One region of the Arthrobacter sp. NPDC057009 genome, then DNA from elsewhere that is predicted to be linked to it. Evidence: predicted binding sites of a transcription regulator. Region 1 holds the regulator's gene; the other holds the start of a gene.
The links. The regulator HrcA, encoded in region 1, represses chaperone genes, less so after heat shock. The targets are predictions, from matches to a motif close to TTNGCACTCGNNNNNNNCGAGTGCNAA.
Positions count from the first base shown of each region.

Region 2: a site for HrcA is predicted at 3,655-3,681, ahead of groES (co-chaperone GroES). Genes of this name have one in related genera too.

Region 1 is NZ_JBHUSB010000002.1:139,761-149,721, reverse strand. Features, by position in the region: gene lepA (translation elongation factor 4) at 1-1,795, shown strand, start outside; gene hemW (radical SAM family heme chaperone HemW) at 1,832-3,061, shown strand; gene ACFTR6_RS03860 (DUF4870 domain-containing protein) at 3,151-3,570, opposite strand; gene ACFTR6_RS03855 (DUF3097 domain-containing protein) at 3,721-4,575, opposite strand; gene hrcA (heat-inducible transcriptional repressor HrcA) at 4,798-5,811, shown strand; gene dnaJ (molecular chaperone DnaJ) at 5,870-6,997, shown strand; gene ACFTR6_RS03840 (16S rRNA (uracil(1498)-N(3))-methyltransferase) at 7,000-7,785, shown strand; gene ACFTR6_RS03835 (hypothetical protein) at 7,844-8,002, opposite strand; gene ACFTR6_RS03830 (GerMN domain-containing protein) at 8,116-9,033, opposite strand; gene ACFTR6_RS03825 (PhoH family protein) at 9,379-9,961, shown strand, end outside.
Region 2 is NZ_JBHUSB010000001.1:537,416-543,210, forward strand. Features, by position in the region: gene ACFTR6_RS02490 (acyltransferase family protein) at 1-167, opposite strand, end outside; gene ACFTR6_RS02495 (DUF389 domain-containing protein) at 374-1,342, shown strand; gene groL (chaperonin GroEL) at 1,510-3,120, opposite strand; gene groES (co-chaperone GroES) at 3,205-3,498, opposite strand; gene ACFTR6_RS02510 (hypothetical protein) at 3,739-4,155, opposite strand; gene ACFTR6_RS02515 (SAM-dependent methyltransferase) at 4,210-5,457, shown strand; gene ACFTR6_RS02520 (shikimate 5-dehydrogenase) at 5,506-5,795, opposite strand, start outside.

The DNA.
Region 1 (9,961 bases):
CTTCTGCATCATCGCGCACATTGACCACGGTAAGTCCACCCTGGCCGACCGCATGCTGCAGTTCACCGGCGTCGTGCAGCAGCGCGACATGAAGGCCCAGTACCTGGACCGCATGGACATCGAGCGCGAACGCGGCATCACCATCAAGTCCCAGGCTGTGCGCATGCCCTGGGAACTCGACGGCGTCAGCTACGCCCTCAACATGATCGACACCCCGGGCCACGTGGACTTCACCTATGAGGTGTCCCGTTCGCTTGCCGCCTGCGAGGGCGCCATCCTGCTGGTGGACGCAGCGCAGGGCATCGAGGCCCAGACGCTCGCCAACCTGTACCTGGCGATGGAAAACGACCTCACCATCATCCCGGTCCTCAACAAGATCGACCTGCCCGCAGCCCAGCCGGAGAAGTACGCAGCCGAACTCGCAGGCCTCATCGGCGGCGACCCCGAGGACGTTCTGCTGGTATCGGGCAAGACCGGCGTGGGCGTTGAGGCGCTGCTGGACAAGATCGTGCGCGACCTGCCCGCACCCGTTGGCGACCCGGAAGCCCCCGCCCGGGCCATGATCTTCGACTCCGTCTACGACACCTACCGTGGCGTGGTCACGTACGTCCGTGTGGTGGACGGCATGCTCCACCCGCGTGAGCGCATCCAGATGATGTCCACCAAGGCCAGCCACGAGCTCCTGGAGATCGGCGTCAGCGCCCCGGAACCCACGCCCTCCAAGGGCCTCGGCGTCGGCGAGGTGGGCTATCTCATCACCGGCGTAAAGGACGTCCGGCAGTCCAAGGTTGGCGACACCGTCACCAACCTGGCCAAGCCCGCCGCCGAATCGCTGGGCGGCTACGAGGACCCGAAGCCCATGGTGTTCTCCGGCCTCTACCCCCTCGACGGCACCGACTACCCGGTGCTTCGCGACGCCCTGGACAAGCTCAAGCTCAACGACGCGGCCCTGGTCTACGAGCCGGAAACCTCCGCCGCCCTCGGCTTCGGCTTCCGCGTGGGCTTCCTGGGCCTGCTGCACCTTGAAATCGTCCGTGAGCGGCTGGAGCGCGAGTTCAACCTGGACCTGATCTCCACTGCGCCAAACGTTGTTTACGAAGTCACGCTGGAGGACAAGAGCCACGTCACCGTGACCAACCCCAGCGAGTTCCCGGCCGGCAAGATCAAAGAGGTCCAGGAACCCATGGTGGCAGCCACCATCCTGGCGCCCAATGAATTCGTGGGCGCCATCATGGAGCTCTGCCAGGGCCGCCGCGGCCAGATGCGCGGCATGGACTACCTGTCCGAGGACCGCGTGGAGCTCCGCTACTGGATCCCGCTGGCCGAGATCGTCTTCGACTTCTTCGACCTGCTCAAGTCCAAGACGCGCGGCTACGCCTCGCTGGACTGGAAGGCCGACGGCGAACAGGTCGCGGACCTGGTCAAGGTGGACATCCTGCTTCAGGGCGAACAGGTGGACGCCTTCAGCGCCATCACGCACAAGGACAAGGCGTACGCCTACGGTGTGATGATGACCGGCAAGCTGCGCGAGCTCATCCCGCGGCAGCAGTTCGAGGTGCCCATCCAGGCCGCCATCGGGTCCCGGATCATCGCCCGCGAGTCCATCCGCGCCATCCGCAAGGACGTGCTGGCCAAGTGCTACGGCGGTGACATCTCCCGTAAGCGCAAACTGCTGGAGAAGCAGAAGGAAGGCAAGAAGCGCATGAAGATGGTGGGGCGCGTGGAAGTGCCGCAGGAAGCCTTCATTGCAGCCCTGACCACCGACGACTCCTCCAAGGACAAGGCCAAGAAGTAGTGATGACCGTGGCCGTAAGCTCCGGAGGCCGCACCCATGCCTAGCGTTCTTCCCCTGGGCGACCCCGCGCCGTCGGACGGCCTGCTGCCGCCGCAGGCGCTGGAGGGTGCAGCCAGCCGGGCCTTCGGGCTTTATGTGCACATCCCGTTTTGCGCGGTGCGCTGCGGGTACTGCGACTTCAACACCTACACCGCCACCGAGCTCGGAGGCGGGGCGTCCCAGGATGCCTACGCCTCCACTGCCATCTCGGAAGTGGACTTTGCCGCGCGGGTCCTTGAGCAGTCGGGCCTGCCGGCCCGGAAGCTGAGCACCGTGTTCTTCGGCGGCGGCACGCCTACGCTGCTCCCTGCCGGGGACCTGGCGCGAATCCTCCGCGCGGCCATCGACCGCTGGGGCATCGAACCCGGTGCCGAAGTGACCACGGAGGCCAACCCGGACTCGGTCACGCCCGAATCCCTGCAGCTGCTTGCCGATGCGGGATTCACCCGCGTGTCTTTCGGCATGCAGTCCGCTGTGCCCCACGTCCTGAAGGTCCTTGACCGGACCCACACCCCCAGCCGCGTCCCGCTCGTGGTGCAGTGGGCGCGCGACGCCGGCCTCTCGGTCAGCCTGGACCTGATCTACGGCACGCCGGGGGAATCGATGGAGGACTGGCGCCTCTCGCTTGAGACGGCGCTGTCCTACCAGCCGGACCACATCAGCGCCTACGCGCTGATCATCGAGGACGGCACCAAGCTCGCCGCCCAGATCCGCCGTGGTGAAGTTCCGGGGATCGACGACGACGACCACGCCGACAAGTATGAGCTCGCCGACCGGATGATCACCGGCGCCGGCCTGCACTGGTACGAGGTCAGCAACTGGTCCGCGACGCCGGAGCAGGCGTGCCGCCACAACCTTGCCTACTGGCGCGGGGATGACTGGTGGGGGATCGGCCCGGGTGCGCACTCACACGTTGGCGGGGTGCGCTGGTGGAACGTCAAGCATCCCACCGCCTATGCCGGCCGGCTGGGTTCAGGCGTCTCCCCGGCGGCCGGCCGCGAGACTCTCGACGCGGAAACGCGCAGAATCGAAAAGGTGCTGCTGGAGGCCCGGCTGTCCTCAGGGCTAGATACCGCTGCCCTCTCGCCGTCCGGAAGGAAGGCCGTGGCCGGGCTGATCGCCGACGGCCTGGTGGTACCGCAGCAGGTTTTCAGGGGCCGCCTGGTCCTGACGCTGAAGGGCCGCCTGTTGGCCGATGCCGTGGTCCGCAGGATCCTGCCCGACTGAACTTGCAAAACCAACGCGAGGTCAGATACCGCCCCAATCCTTCGAGGATATTGGGCAGTATCTGACCTCGCGTTGTTTTGGTGAGCTCGTTACTTAATCCAGCGGAGGTTGTACTGGTACCGGTGCGGCTGGCCCTTGTTGACGTGGACGCCGGCGGACACCGCGAAACACGTCAGCGCAATCCAAATGAGCGTGGCGAGGACCGCGAACAGGTTTCCGACGACGGGAAGCAGCACCAGCAGGTTCGCCACGAACGCCGCGATTGTCGGCGGCAGGGTGAAGTTGAGCGCTTCCTTGGACTCCTGCGCAGTGAAGGGACCGCGGTCGCGGAAGATGAGGTAGATCAGCAGGGCCGGAACACACCCGAGGATGCCGCCGAAGTGCGCCAGGGTGGCCCACTGCCGGTCCTCGCTGGCCGTCAGCGGAAGCGCGTTGGCCGGAACGCCATGGTACTGGGGCAGGTCCTGGCCGGACTGGGTGTCCCTGCGGTCGCGAGCGTCTTCTGCCACGGTGTCTTCCTTTAGCTTGCGTTGGTGCGATCGTGCTTTTTGTGCGGTGCGTGTGGCGCCGGGCCGCAGTGCGGTGACGCCGTACCAAGGATACCGGGCCGTAGGGGCAACCGTGGGCCCAACGCTGAAACACGGGGAATGGCCGTGGAACTAGGGCACCGTCAGGAAGTCGATGACCTCTTCCACCCGGCCCAGCAGGGCGGGCTCGAGGTCAGCGTATGTCCGCACCGCGCCGAGGAGCTTCTGCCAGCCGAGGCCAATGTCCTCCTTGGTCTCGTGCGGCCAGCCGAAGGCGGTGAGGATCCCCGTTTTCCAGTCTGTGCCGCGGGGCACCACGGGCCACTGCGGAATTCCCAGCACCGACGGCCGGATCGCCTGCCACACGTCCACATACGGGTGGCCCACGATCAGCACGTTCCCGGCGGCGCCGGGGGACGCCATCACGGCGTCGGCAATTCGGGACTCCTTGGAGTCGGGGACCAGGTGGTCCACCAGAACCCCCAGCCGGCGGCCGGGACCGGGCCGGAAGTCGGCAACCGCTGCCGCCAGGTCATCGATGCCGTGCAGGGGCTCGACGACGATGCCCTCCACCCGGAGGTCGTCGCCCCACACTTTTTCCACGAGCTCGGCATCATGCTTGCCTTCAACCCAGATGCGGCTGGCCTTGGCCACCTGGGCGCGCTGCCCTTCCACGCGCACCGAGCCCGACGCCGTCCGTGTGGCCGTGGCGGACCCGGCGGCTTTTGCCTTGGGAGCCGGCGGCATCAGTCGGATCGGCTGTCCCTCGAGGAGGAATCCGAAGCCAAGCTTGAAGGACCGGGACTTGCCGCGGCGGTCTTCGAGCGCCACCACGTGCATGCCGCCGGACTTCTCCACCCGGGTCACGGCGCCCACCCAGCCGGACTGGGCGTCCTCGAGCACCATCCCGCGCTCCACCGGCACCTCGGGCAGGCTGTTCTTGGCGGGAGCTGCAATCTCCTGCGGGCCCCAGTTCTGGTACTGCATTCATTCACCGCTTTGCAATAGGAGTCTGCATGGAAAAGAGCCGCTCCGGCAGCGTGCATGCCGCCGGGGGCAGGCGCCCGGATTTTCGCCCGGAGCGGTACCAATGCTAACAACGGGGCGAGTCATATTAGACTTGTTAGCACTTAGGCATGTCGAGTGCTAACCATGGCGTTTACGGGCGGGATCAGGCCCGGCGCGGATAAGGCCAAAAGGAGGTGGACTGTGAGCGAACCACGGAAGCTTGAGGTGCTGCGCGCCATCGTGGAGGACTATGTCCATTCCCGCGAACCCGTCGGCTCCAAGGCGCTGGTGGAACGGCATCATCTGGGCGTTTCCAGCGCCACCATCCGCAATGACATGGCGGCACTGGAGGACGAGGGCCTCATCACGGCCCCGCACACCAGCGCAGGCAGGATTCCCACGGACAAGGGTTACCGCCTGTTCGTGGACCAGATCTCGGCGGTCAAACCTCTCTCTCCGGCGGAGAAGCGAGCCATCCAGACGCTGCTCGAGGGATCCGAGGACCTCGACGACGTCCTGGACCGGACGGCGAGGCTTCTGTCCCAGCTGACCAACCAGGTCGCCGTCGTGCAGTACCCGCACCTCAGCCGCGCCGTGGTCCGGCACATTGAATTCGTGCTCCTGGCGCCGCGCAAGGTGCTGATCGTACTGATTGCCGACTCCGGCAAGGTGGACCAGCGCGTTGTCGACGCCGGGCAGGACCTGTCAGACGACACAATCGCCGCCCTCCGAACCCGCTTCCTGACTGGCGTGGCCGGAACACCGGTGGCCATCCTGCCCCAGCACCTGGCCGCCGTCGTGGCCGGCTGCGCGCCGGCGGAACGCCCCGCGGCCATGGCCCTCGCGAAGGGACTGGAAGGCCTCGCCCACAACAGCCGCGAAGACCGCATGGTCATGGCAGGGACCGCCAACCTCGCGCGGTCCAACGTGGATTTCCCGCTCAGCATCGGACCAGTCCTGGAGGCCCTCGAGGAGCAGGTGGTGATGCTACGGCTCCTGAGCGACATGGCGCAGGACCCGCGGGGAGTGGCCGTCAGCATCGGCCGCGAAAACCCCTACGACGGGCTGGCCGAGGCGTCGGTCGTGGCTACCGGCTACGGCCCTGACGCTTCCGCCAAGGTGGGCATCCTCGGCCCCACCCGGATGGACTATCCCACCACCATGGCCGCCGTGCGCGCGGTGGCCCGCTACCTTTCGAGGATTCTGGGACCGTGACCGGACGCCCCGGACATCCTCTGACCACAGGCAGTACAACCAGGAAGAGATACGAACTTTGAGCAGCCACTACGACGTTCTTGGAGTCTCCCCGGAAGCCACCGGCGAAGAGATCAAAAAGGCCTACCGCAAGCTGGCCCGCTCCCTTCACCCGGACGTCAACCCGGGCGAAGAGGCCGCGGAACGGTTCAAGGCCGTAACCCACGCCTATGAGGTGCTGTCCGATCCGCAGAAGCGCAGGGTCTACGACACCACCGGCAACGAGAATGGCACCGACAACGGCTTCGGCGGCGGCGGCTACGCCGGGCAGGGCTTCGCGTTCCAGGACATCTTCGACACCTTCTTCGGCGCCGGCGGCACTACCGGACCTGCGTCCCGCGTCCGCCGCGGCCAGGACGCGCTCATCAGTGTCCGGATCGAGCTGCGCGACGCCGTCTTTGGCGTCAACAAGAAGCTGGAAGTGGACACGGCCGTCACCTGCCCCACGTGTGAAGGGTCCTGCTGCCAGCCGGGCACGCATCCGGAACGCTGCGACATCTGCGGCGGCAGCGGCCAGGTCCAGCGGGCAGTCCGCTCCATCCTGGGCCAGGTCATGACCGCCGCGCCCTGCGGTTCCTGCGAGGGCTTCGGCACAGTCATCAAGGACCCCTGCAACGAGTGCAGCGGCCAGGGCCGCATCCGCAGCCGCCGCTCCCTGACCATCAAGGTCCCCGCCGGCGTGGCCACCGGAACACGGATCCAGCTCTCGGGACAGGGCGAGGCCGGCCCCGCGGGCGGACCGTCCGGTGACCTCTACGTGGAAATCCGCGTCAACAATGACTCCACCTACGTCCGCGAGGGCGACGACCTGCACGCAACCCTGAACATCCCCATGACTGCTGCCGCCCTCGGCACGGAACTGAGCTTGGAGACCTTCGACGGGAAGCAGGAGATCGATGTCAAGGCGGGCACCCAGTCCGGCGAGATCATCACGCTCCGAGGCCTTGGCGTCACCCACCTGCGCGGCTACGGCCGCGGCGACCTCAAGGTCCACCTGCAGGTGGAAACGCCATCCAAGCTCGACCCCGCGCAGGAAGACCTGCTCCGGCAGCTGGCCAAGCTCCGCGGTGAACAGTTCTCCGAGGGCAAGCTCGCGGCGAGCGGCGGCGTCTTCGCCAAGCTGCGGGACCGCCTCGGTAACCTGTAGCGGTGAGCAACCCCGTATTCTTCACCCCGGCCGGCACGCTGGACAGCACCGCTCCCGGTTCCCTGTTCATCCTCGACGGCGCCGAGGCCCGGCACGCCGTTACGGTCAAACGGCTGGCGGTGGGGGAGCAGGTGGACATTGCCGACGGTGCCGGCAGGCGCATCACCGGGACGGTCACCGAAGCCGCCCCCGCCGAACTGACTGTCGAATGCACGTCCGTCAGCATGGAGCAGCGGCCGGACGTCCGGCTGGTCCTCGTGCAGGCACTCGCCAAGGGCGACCGCGATGAGTTGGCGATCGAAACCGCCACCGAACTCGGCATCGACGCGGTGATCCCCTGGCAGTCGGAACGCTCCATCGTCAGGTGGAAGGGTGACCGGGCAGCTAAGGCCCATGGCAAATGGCAGTCCGCCGTAACGGCCGCCGCCAAGCAGGCGCGCCGCGCCTGGATCCCCGAGGTGCGTCCCGCCGTCGACACCCAGGCCCTGGCCAAAGAGGTGGCAGGCGCGGGTCTTGCCGTCATTCTGCACGAGGACGCGGTCACGCCGCTGCGGCAGGTCCTCGCGAATTGGTACGGCAAGTGGTCGGAGGAACACCAGGGGGCGGGAGCGGACGCCACCGAGATCCTCCTCGTCGTCGGCCCCGAAGGGGGCATCGGCCCCCGCGAGGTCACCCGGCTGTGCAGCGCGGGTGCGGTCACGGCGCTGCTGGGACCGCATGTGCTGCGGTCATCGACCGCCGGACCGGCCGGCGTCGTGGTTGCCAGCGACGTCCTCGGACGCTGGTAGCCCGCAGCTCCACCTGCGCCCTGGGGCAGCCGAGGCGGTGTCAGGTGAAGAGGCGCCCTCAGATGAAGGGGTAGACCGGGAACACGTCCCGTTCACCTGTCCCTGCAGTCGCAGGAACCTTCGGCTGCCCGGTCGCCGGATGGCCGCTGTCAAGATCGGGCAGGTCGAAGCCGGGAAGCGGTGCCTGCCTGTCGTCCACGAGTTTGATGTTCGTCACTGCGCCTTGCACCTCCTGTAGGTTTTCGCCCATTCTCACCGCGGCCGATCAAGGACAGATCGGGCTTGCCGCAAGGTTGGATCAAAAAATCACACGGGACAGGCGGAGAGCTGCTAGCGTACAGTAAACCCGCGGGAGTCCACGTTCGGTTCATCCTCGGCCCGGCCGGGGTTGATCTGGGAGACGCGCACCTCGTAATTGCCGGGCGCGAGGTTAACCGTGATGCCGAAGACTCCGGCAGCGGCCGGATCGGCTGCCGCCGAGACTTCGCCGGTGAGGTAGTTTTCCTTGTCGCCGTTGTCCTGGACCTTCAGGATGCGCCAGTGCAGTTTGCCGTTGGGCACGGTGCTTCGCCCGGAGATCTTGACGCGCCCGTCGCCGACCCCGGTGCCCTCTTGCGGATCAATGATCCACACCGGCGCCACCATTCCGGCGCTGCGGGGTGTGGGCGCACCGAGCTTGACGTGTTTGAAGGCCAGGTAATCGGTGTGCCCGTCCACCAGGATCACCACTTCGATCTGCTGGCCGGCGTCGATCAGCCCCGAACTGGCGCCGGCGGCCGTGGCCGTGTAGACGAGTTGCTGGATGGCCCGCTGGGCCATGTCCGCGTCAAGGTTGCTGTTGAAGGCGTCCGCGGAAACGTCCACGGTAATGACGTTGGTGCCCGAGATCGATGTGGCGAGGTTCTTGGGGTTCTGCCATGGCGTGAAGAAGTCCGGATCCAGCGGCGTCTCCGACATCATGGCGCGAAGGGCCCGCGTGATGGGGTTTTCATCGTCCGGCACGTCGCGGAACTCGCGGTACAGGAACACGTTGCTGTTGCTCCGCCCGATCCAATAGACGGGCGCCTTATTGGACGACTGCGTTGTTTCCAGCGGCGCGCTGGTGGTGGGAACGCCGTCGGTGCCGGCGGCCCGCCGGGACGAGGACGTCGGAGAATTTGCGGCGGTCCCCGCGGGACCGGGGTCGGCGATGCACCCGGACAGCAGCAGGGCAGCAGGAAGCACGGCGGACAGCATGACGGAGCGCATCCGCGTTACTTTCCGGGCCGGAGTTCCTGGCTGACTGATGCTGGCGATCCCTTCGAAACAGCAGTTGCTTGCGGGCACGCCGGACCGTTCCCGGCGGGCTCCTTGTCCAGCATTACACGAGAGTCTGGAGCAGAGTGCGCCTTTCGCGGCAGGCGGCGGAACTGCAACGGGAACGATATGAGGCCGATACAAAGTTGATATCTAATCGCGGGAACGCGTTACGGAATTGCGGTCCGCCGTGACCTTCCGGGGCAGCAGGCCAGGGGCGTCCGCTGGCGTAAGATGTAAGGACGCAAACGAGTTATATTCCGAACTGGAGGAACCGAAGGCCCGAGGGCCGTCACCATGACTGAATCAGCAAACGGAAAGCGCCGCCTCAACACGGGGGACCGCACCACGGGTGAATTTCCCCATACTCTCCCCGGTGTCCGGACGGAGGTGGTCATCTTCGATAACTCTGATCAGATGGTGCAGTCGCTGGGTAGCCACGACGAAGCCCTCCGCTTTATCGAGGACCAGTTCCCGGCCGTCAGTTTCCACGTCCGCGGCAACGAACTCTCCATCAACGGACCCGCGGCCGACGTTCCGCGGATCATGCGGCTGCTCAACGAGGTCCGGGGACTCGTGGCCCGCGGGACCGTGATCACGCCTGCAGTCCTCCAGCAGCTGGTTTCGATGCTCCGGAGCCAGTCGCTGCAGAATCCGGTGGAGGTGCTGACCCACGACATCCTGTCCAGCCGCGGCAAAACCATCCGGCCCAAGACCCTGAACCAGAAGAACTATGTGGATGCGATCGACTCCAACACAGTGATCTTCGGGATCGGCCCCGCAGGCACCGGCAAGACCTACCTCGCGGTGGCCAAGGCGGTGCAGGCGCTGCAGCAAAAGGAAGTCAGCCGGATCATCCTCACCCGCCCCGCCGTGGAAG
Region 2 (5,795 bases), on a different contig from region 1:
ATGTCCACGCCGCCGGAAACCCGGCCAAGCCACACGTGGTAGGTGACCACCATGAGCACCGCCAGGGCACGCAGGCCCTGCACCTCGGGCCGGTAGCCCGGCTTTGCCTTCAGCCGGGCAGCGCGCGGCTCATGGTTTTCTTTTCCTGCCGGCTCCTCGCGCGGCATGCTTTTCAGCGGGTCCGTCGTTCTCGCTTCTGGCACAGATAACCCCTCAAACGGCAGCACAAAGTACCCATGTTACCGATTCGTGATATTCGAGACGAATCAAACGCGCCTAGTGTGATTGGCGTCTCAGCCTGGCCGGGTCCGGCATTTTTAGGCGTTGTAGAGTCGGCCTCACAGGAGTTTCGGCGTGGCGATGGGAGTGTCCGGTGATCGTGCAGATGCGGATTTGCGTCCCGGCAGAACTGACGGGCCTCGTAGCCGAACAGTGCGAACAGCAGCCCGGCACCGCGGAGGTGGCGGTGCATGCGGGGGCCTCGGTCCATCCCAGGGGAGACGTCGTGGTGGCGTACATCGCACGGGAATCGGTGGAGGAACTGCTGGAAAAGCTCCATGTCCTGAAGATCGAAAGTCTCGGGTCCATTGCCGTGTCCGCCCCGGAGTTCGTCCTCTCAGACCGGGCTGACAGGGCCGAGGAGACCGCCCCGGGGGAAGGTGCCGACACGGTCATTTGGGAGGAGGTATCGCGGCAGACCGGCGAGGAGTCGCGGCTCAGCTGGACCTTCCTGTCGTTCCTCGTGCTGGCCACCCTGCTGGCCGCCATCGGCATCGTTACCGATTCGACCATCGCCATCGTCGGCGCCATGGCCGTGGGGCCCGAGTTCGGGCCGCTTGCTGCCCTGGCTGTCGCCGTGGTGCGCGGCAACTGGAGGCTCGGCGGGCGCGCGTCGCTGGCCCTCGGCCTGGGCTTCCCGACGGCGATGCTCACCACCGCGCTGATCACCTGGCTTGCACTGCCCGCCAACCTGTTCCCCCGGGACGTGCTGGACCGCGCCTCCGCTGCGGAGTTCATCTACCACCCCGGACCGTTTTCCCTGGTCGTGGCCGTCCTCGCCGGCGGCGCCGGGATGCTGTCGGTCATCAGCGGGCGCTCGGCCGCCCTGATCGGGGTCTTTATTTCGGTGACCACCGTCCCCGCGGCCGGTTTCGTCGCCGTGGCACTGGTCCTGGGCGAATTCAACAAGGCGGCCGGTTCTGCCCTGCAGCTGCTCGTGAACCTCGGCGGCATCGTGGCAGCCGCCGTCGCGGTCCTGTACTTCCACCGGCTGGTCACCAGGCGGCTTTCCGACGGCGCGGCGCTCCGGCTTCGGCGGCAGGCCCTCCGCGCCCGGCGCTAGGATCAGCGCGCTGCGCTGGACGTGCTGCGCTCGACGCGCTGCGCTGGACGCGCTGCGATAAACCGGGCTAACGGGCTCAGGCAAGCAGGTCCCTGCAACACCAAGGGACCCGGCCCAGCGTCAGCTGGACCGGGCCCCTTTCGGAAACCGCGGGTGCGGGCAGCAGCTTAGTGGCTGTGGCCTGCGTGCTCGTCTTCCTCGGCCGGCTTGTCGGCCACAAGGGTCTCGGTGGTGAGCACCAGCGCAGCGATGGAGGCTGCGTTGCGCAGTGCTGCGCGGGTGACCTTGACGGGGTCGATGACGCCCGCTGCGATCAGGTCCTCGTACTCGCCGGACTTGGCGTTGAAGCCGTGGTTGTTGTCCTGCTCGGCAACCCGTGCGGTCACAACGTAGCCGTCGTGGCCGGCGTTCTGGGCGATCCAGCGCAGCGGCTGGACCAGCGCACGGCGGACGATGCCGACGGCGGCAGCCGCGTCACCTTCGAGCGCCGTGACGGCCGGGTCCTCGTCGAGTGCCTTCAGCGCGTGGATCAGGGCGGAACCGCCACCGGCCACGATGCCTTCTTCAAGGGCGGCGCGGGTAGAGGACACTGCATCTTCGATGCGGTGCTTCTTTTCCTTCAGCTCAACCTCGGTGGCTGCGCCGACCTTGATCACGCCGATGCCGCCGGCCAGCTTGGCCAGGCGTTCCTGCAGCTTTTCCCGGTCCCAGTCGGAATCGGTGCGGGCCAGCTCGGCGCGCAGCTGCGCAACGCGTGCGGACACGTCTTCAGCCGAACCTGCGCCGTCAACGATCGTGGTGTTGTCCTTCGTCACCGTGATGCGGCGGGCGGTACCCAGCACCTCGAGGCCAACGGTATCCAGGCTCAGGCCGAGTTCCGGGGAGACAACCTGCGCACCGGTGAGGGTGGCGATGTCCTGCAGCATGGCCTTGCGGCGGTCGCCGAAGCCCGGGGCCTTGACCGCCACGACGTTCAGGGTGCCGCGGATGCGGTTGACGATCAGCGTGGACAGGGCCTCGCCGTCGACGTCCTCGGCAATGATGAACAGGGGCTTGGACGCCTGCAGGGCCTTTTCCAGCAGCGGCAGGAATTCCTGCAGCGAGGAGATCTTGCCCTGGTTGATCAGGATAAGGGCGTCCTCGAGGACGGCTTCCTGGCGGTCCGCGTCGGTGATGAAGTACGGGGACAGGTAGCCCTTGTCGAACTGCATGCCTTCGGTGAGGGCCAGCTCGGTCTGCGTGGTGGAGGATTCCTCGATGGTGATCACACCATCCTTGCCAACCTTGCCGAATGCCTCGGCGAGCAGCTCGCCAACCTCTTCGCTCTGGGCGGAGATGGCGGCAACGTTGGCCACCTGCGTGCCTTCGACGGGACGGGCGTTCTCCAGCAGGCGCGCAGCGATGGCCTCCACGGAGACCTCGATGCCGCGCTTGATCTGGCCCGGAGCGGCGCCGGCGGCTACGTTGCGCAGGCCTTCCTTGACCAGTGCCTGGGCGAGCACGGTGGCGGTGGTGGTGCCGTCACCGGCGACGTCGTTCGTCTTGGTGGCGACTTCCTTGGCCAGCTGGGCGCCAAGGTTCTCGTACGGGTCGTCCAGCTCGACTTCCCGGGCGATGGTCACGCCGTCGTTGGTGATGGTGGGGGCGCCCCACTTCTTGTCCAGCACGACGTTGCGGCCGCGGGGACCAAGCGTCACCTTAACCGTGTTGGCGAGCTTGTCGATGCCGGCTTCAAGCGACCGGCGGGCAGCGTCGTTAAACGCAAGCTGCTTTGCCATGGTTTGTCCTTTCAAGACAGAACCCCGTGCAGCCGCCCGGTCAGAAAAAATCAGACGCGGGCAGCGGCACGGGGACCCAAAGAGTTACTTAACGACGATCGCCAGAACGTCGCGGGCGGAAAGCACGAGGTACTCGGTGCCGCCGGTCTTGACTTCGGTTCCGCCGTACTTGGAGTAGATGACGACGTCGCCAACGGCTACGTCCACCGGCACGCGGTTGCCGTCTTCGAAGCGGCCGGGGCCCACTGCTACAACTTCGCCTTCCTGCGGCTTCTCCTGTGCGGAGTCCGGGATAACCAGGCCGGAAGCGGTGGTCTGCTCGGCTTCGAGCGGGCGGACAACAATGCGATCCTCAAGAGGCTTAATAGAGACCGACACTCGGACCTCTCCTTTTCGTCAAAATTCATGGACAGTAAAAACTGTTGCGCCGTGGCGGCAGACCGTCGTCGCGGTGCCGGCAGCAGCCAGGCTGGCAGCTCTTCGTGTATTAGCACCCGCCTAGGGAGAGTGCTAATGATGACTCTATGTAAGGGGTTAGCACTCGGTCAAGGCGAGTGCCAGAAATTCACCTCACGTAACCCACGCTGCCCCGGCCCGTAACCGTTCCGGCTGCGGCAGTCAGCGGCCGGCGAGGTCGTCGAACCCCAGGTCCTCGCCGCCGTCGGCGTCTCCTGTCTTCCGCTGCTCGCGGACCAGGACGGCGGCGGACGCCGCGGCGGTCAGGACCGACACAATCAGCACCACGATGCCGCCTATACGCGCGCCCAGATACAGATCGCGGATCTGCCGGGCTTCCTCGGTGGCGTCGCTGATGTCCTTGCCGCCCACTGAATAGACGGTGGCGTTGAAGGAGTCCAGCAGGAAAATGATCACCAGCAGGACAAGGCAGACGACGGCGACCACAGCGCCGGCGATCAGCGCCGGGCGCGCATACCGGACCAGGCGGCCATGCTGCTCCGGCACCGGATCAGGGTTGTTGCGTTCGGGCTGACCTGAACCGGACTGACCTGGGGCGGGCGTTTCGCTGGATTCCATTCAGACCACCCTATCGGGAACAGCCGGGGCGGCCGCTCCACTAGGCTTGATCCCATGTCTGAAGCACCGCAGGACCAGATCGCCCCGCTCCTCACAGAAGAAGGATGGGAGCTGCTGGCCTCGCTCGGACCCTACCGGGAAGACGATTCCTTCACCCTCACAGCAAACCTCCGCAAGGCCGGCCACTCCCCCGAACTCGTGTCCGCCGTCCTGACCCAGTCACGGCTCCGGACCAAGGCCGAGGCCAAGTTCGGCGAATTCGCCCGGCAGATGCTCTTCACCCAGGCCGGCCTGGAGCAGGCCACCCGGCTCAACGTCGCGGCCCGGCATGCGCAGCGCTTTGCCCAGGCCGGCGTCCGGCACGTCGCCGACCTCGGCTGCGGCCTCGGCTCCGATGCCATGGCCCTGGCGTCGCTGGACATCGCCGTGACCGCCGTGGAGGTCGACGAGACCACCGCCGCCTGCGCCACCATCAACCTGATCCCCTTTCCGCACGCCAGGGTGGTCCATTCGGACGCGACGTCGGTGGAGCTGGAGGACGGGGCCGGCGTCTGGCTGGACCCGGCCCGCCGCACCACCACCACGTCCGGCACCAAGCGGATCTGGGATCCCGAGGCCTTCTCTCCGCCGCTGTCCTTCGTGGAGTCGCTCGCCGCTGCAGGGCGCGCCGTCGGCGTCAAGATGGGCCCCGGCATGCCACATGAATCGGTGCCTGCCGGCTGCGAGGCGCAGTGGGTCTCCGTGGGCGGGGACGTCACGGAAGTCACGCTGTGGTTCAACGCCGTGGCCCGTCCCGGCGTCCGCCGCGCCGCCCTGGTCATCGGGCCGGACGGCGCCGCGGAAATGACCAGCGGCGAGGGGTTCGACGCCGGACCCGTAGCCCCCGTCGGCCCGGTGGAGGGCTACCTGTACGAGCCGGACGGCGCGGTCATCCGGGCCGGTCTCGTGGCCGACCTCGCCCTGGAACTGGGCGGGCATCTCGTGGACGAGCACATTGCCTACATCTGCGGCCCGGAGCTGGTGGACACGCCGTTCGCGCGGGCTTACCGGGTCCTGGAGGTCATGCCGTTCAACGTCAAAGCCCTCAAGGGCTGGGTCCGGGACAACGGCGTCGGCGTGCTGGACATCAAGAAGCGCGGCACCTCCGTCACCCCGGAGGAGCTGCGCAAGCAGCTGCTGCCGGCGGGCAAGGGCGCCGGCAAAGGCGGTAAAGCCGAAGGCAAAACCGCCAAGAAGACAGCCACCCTGGTCCTCACCCGGATCGGGGAGGAAAGAGTGGCTGTCTCCGTGGAGCCCGTGTAAGTACGGGGACCACTACCTCCTGCGCCTGCTAACTACTGCGCCTGCTAACTACTGGGCGCGCACGAACGCCTCGGCGTCCCGGACCTGCTGCTCCGTGGGCCGGATGCCCGTGTACAGCACAAACTGCTCCAGCGCCTGGATGGTGGCCACCTCCGCACCGGTGATGACCTGCTTTCGGGCCGCCCGCCCCGCCTTGATGAGCGGCGTTTCCGGGGGCAGCGCTACGACGTCGAAGACAACCTTGGCGGCCTCGATGGTTTCGGCGGGAAAGGACAGCGCGTCCGCTTCGGGTCCCCCGGCCATTCCCACGGGCGTGACGTTGATGATCATGTCCGCCG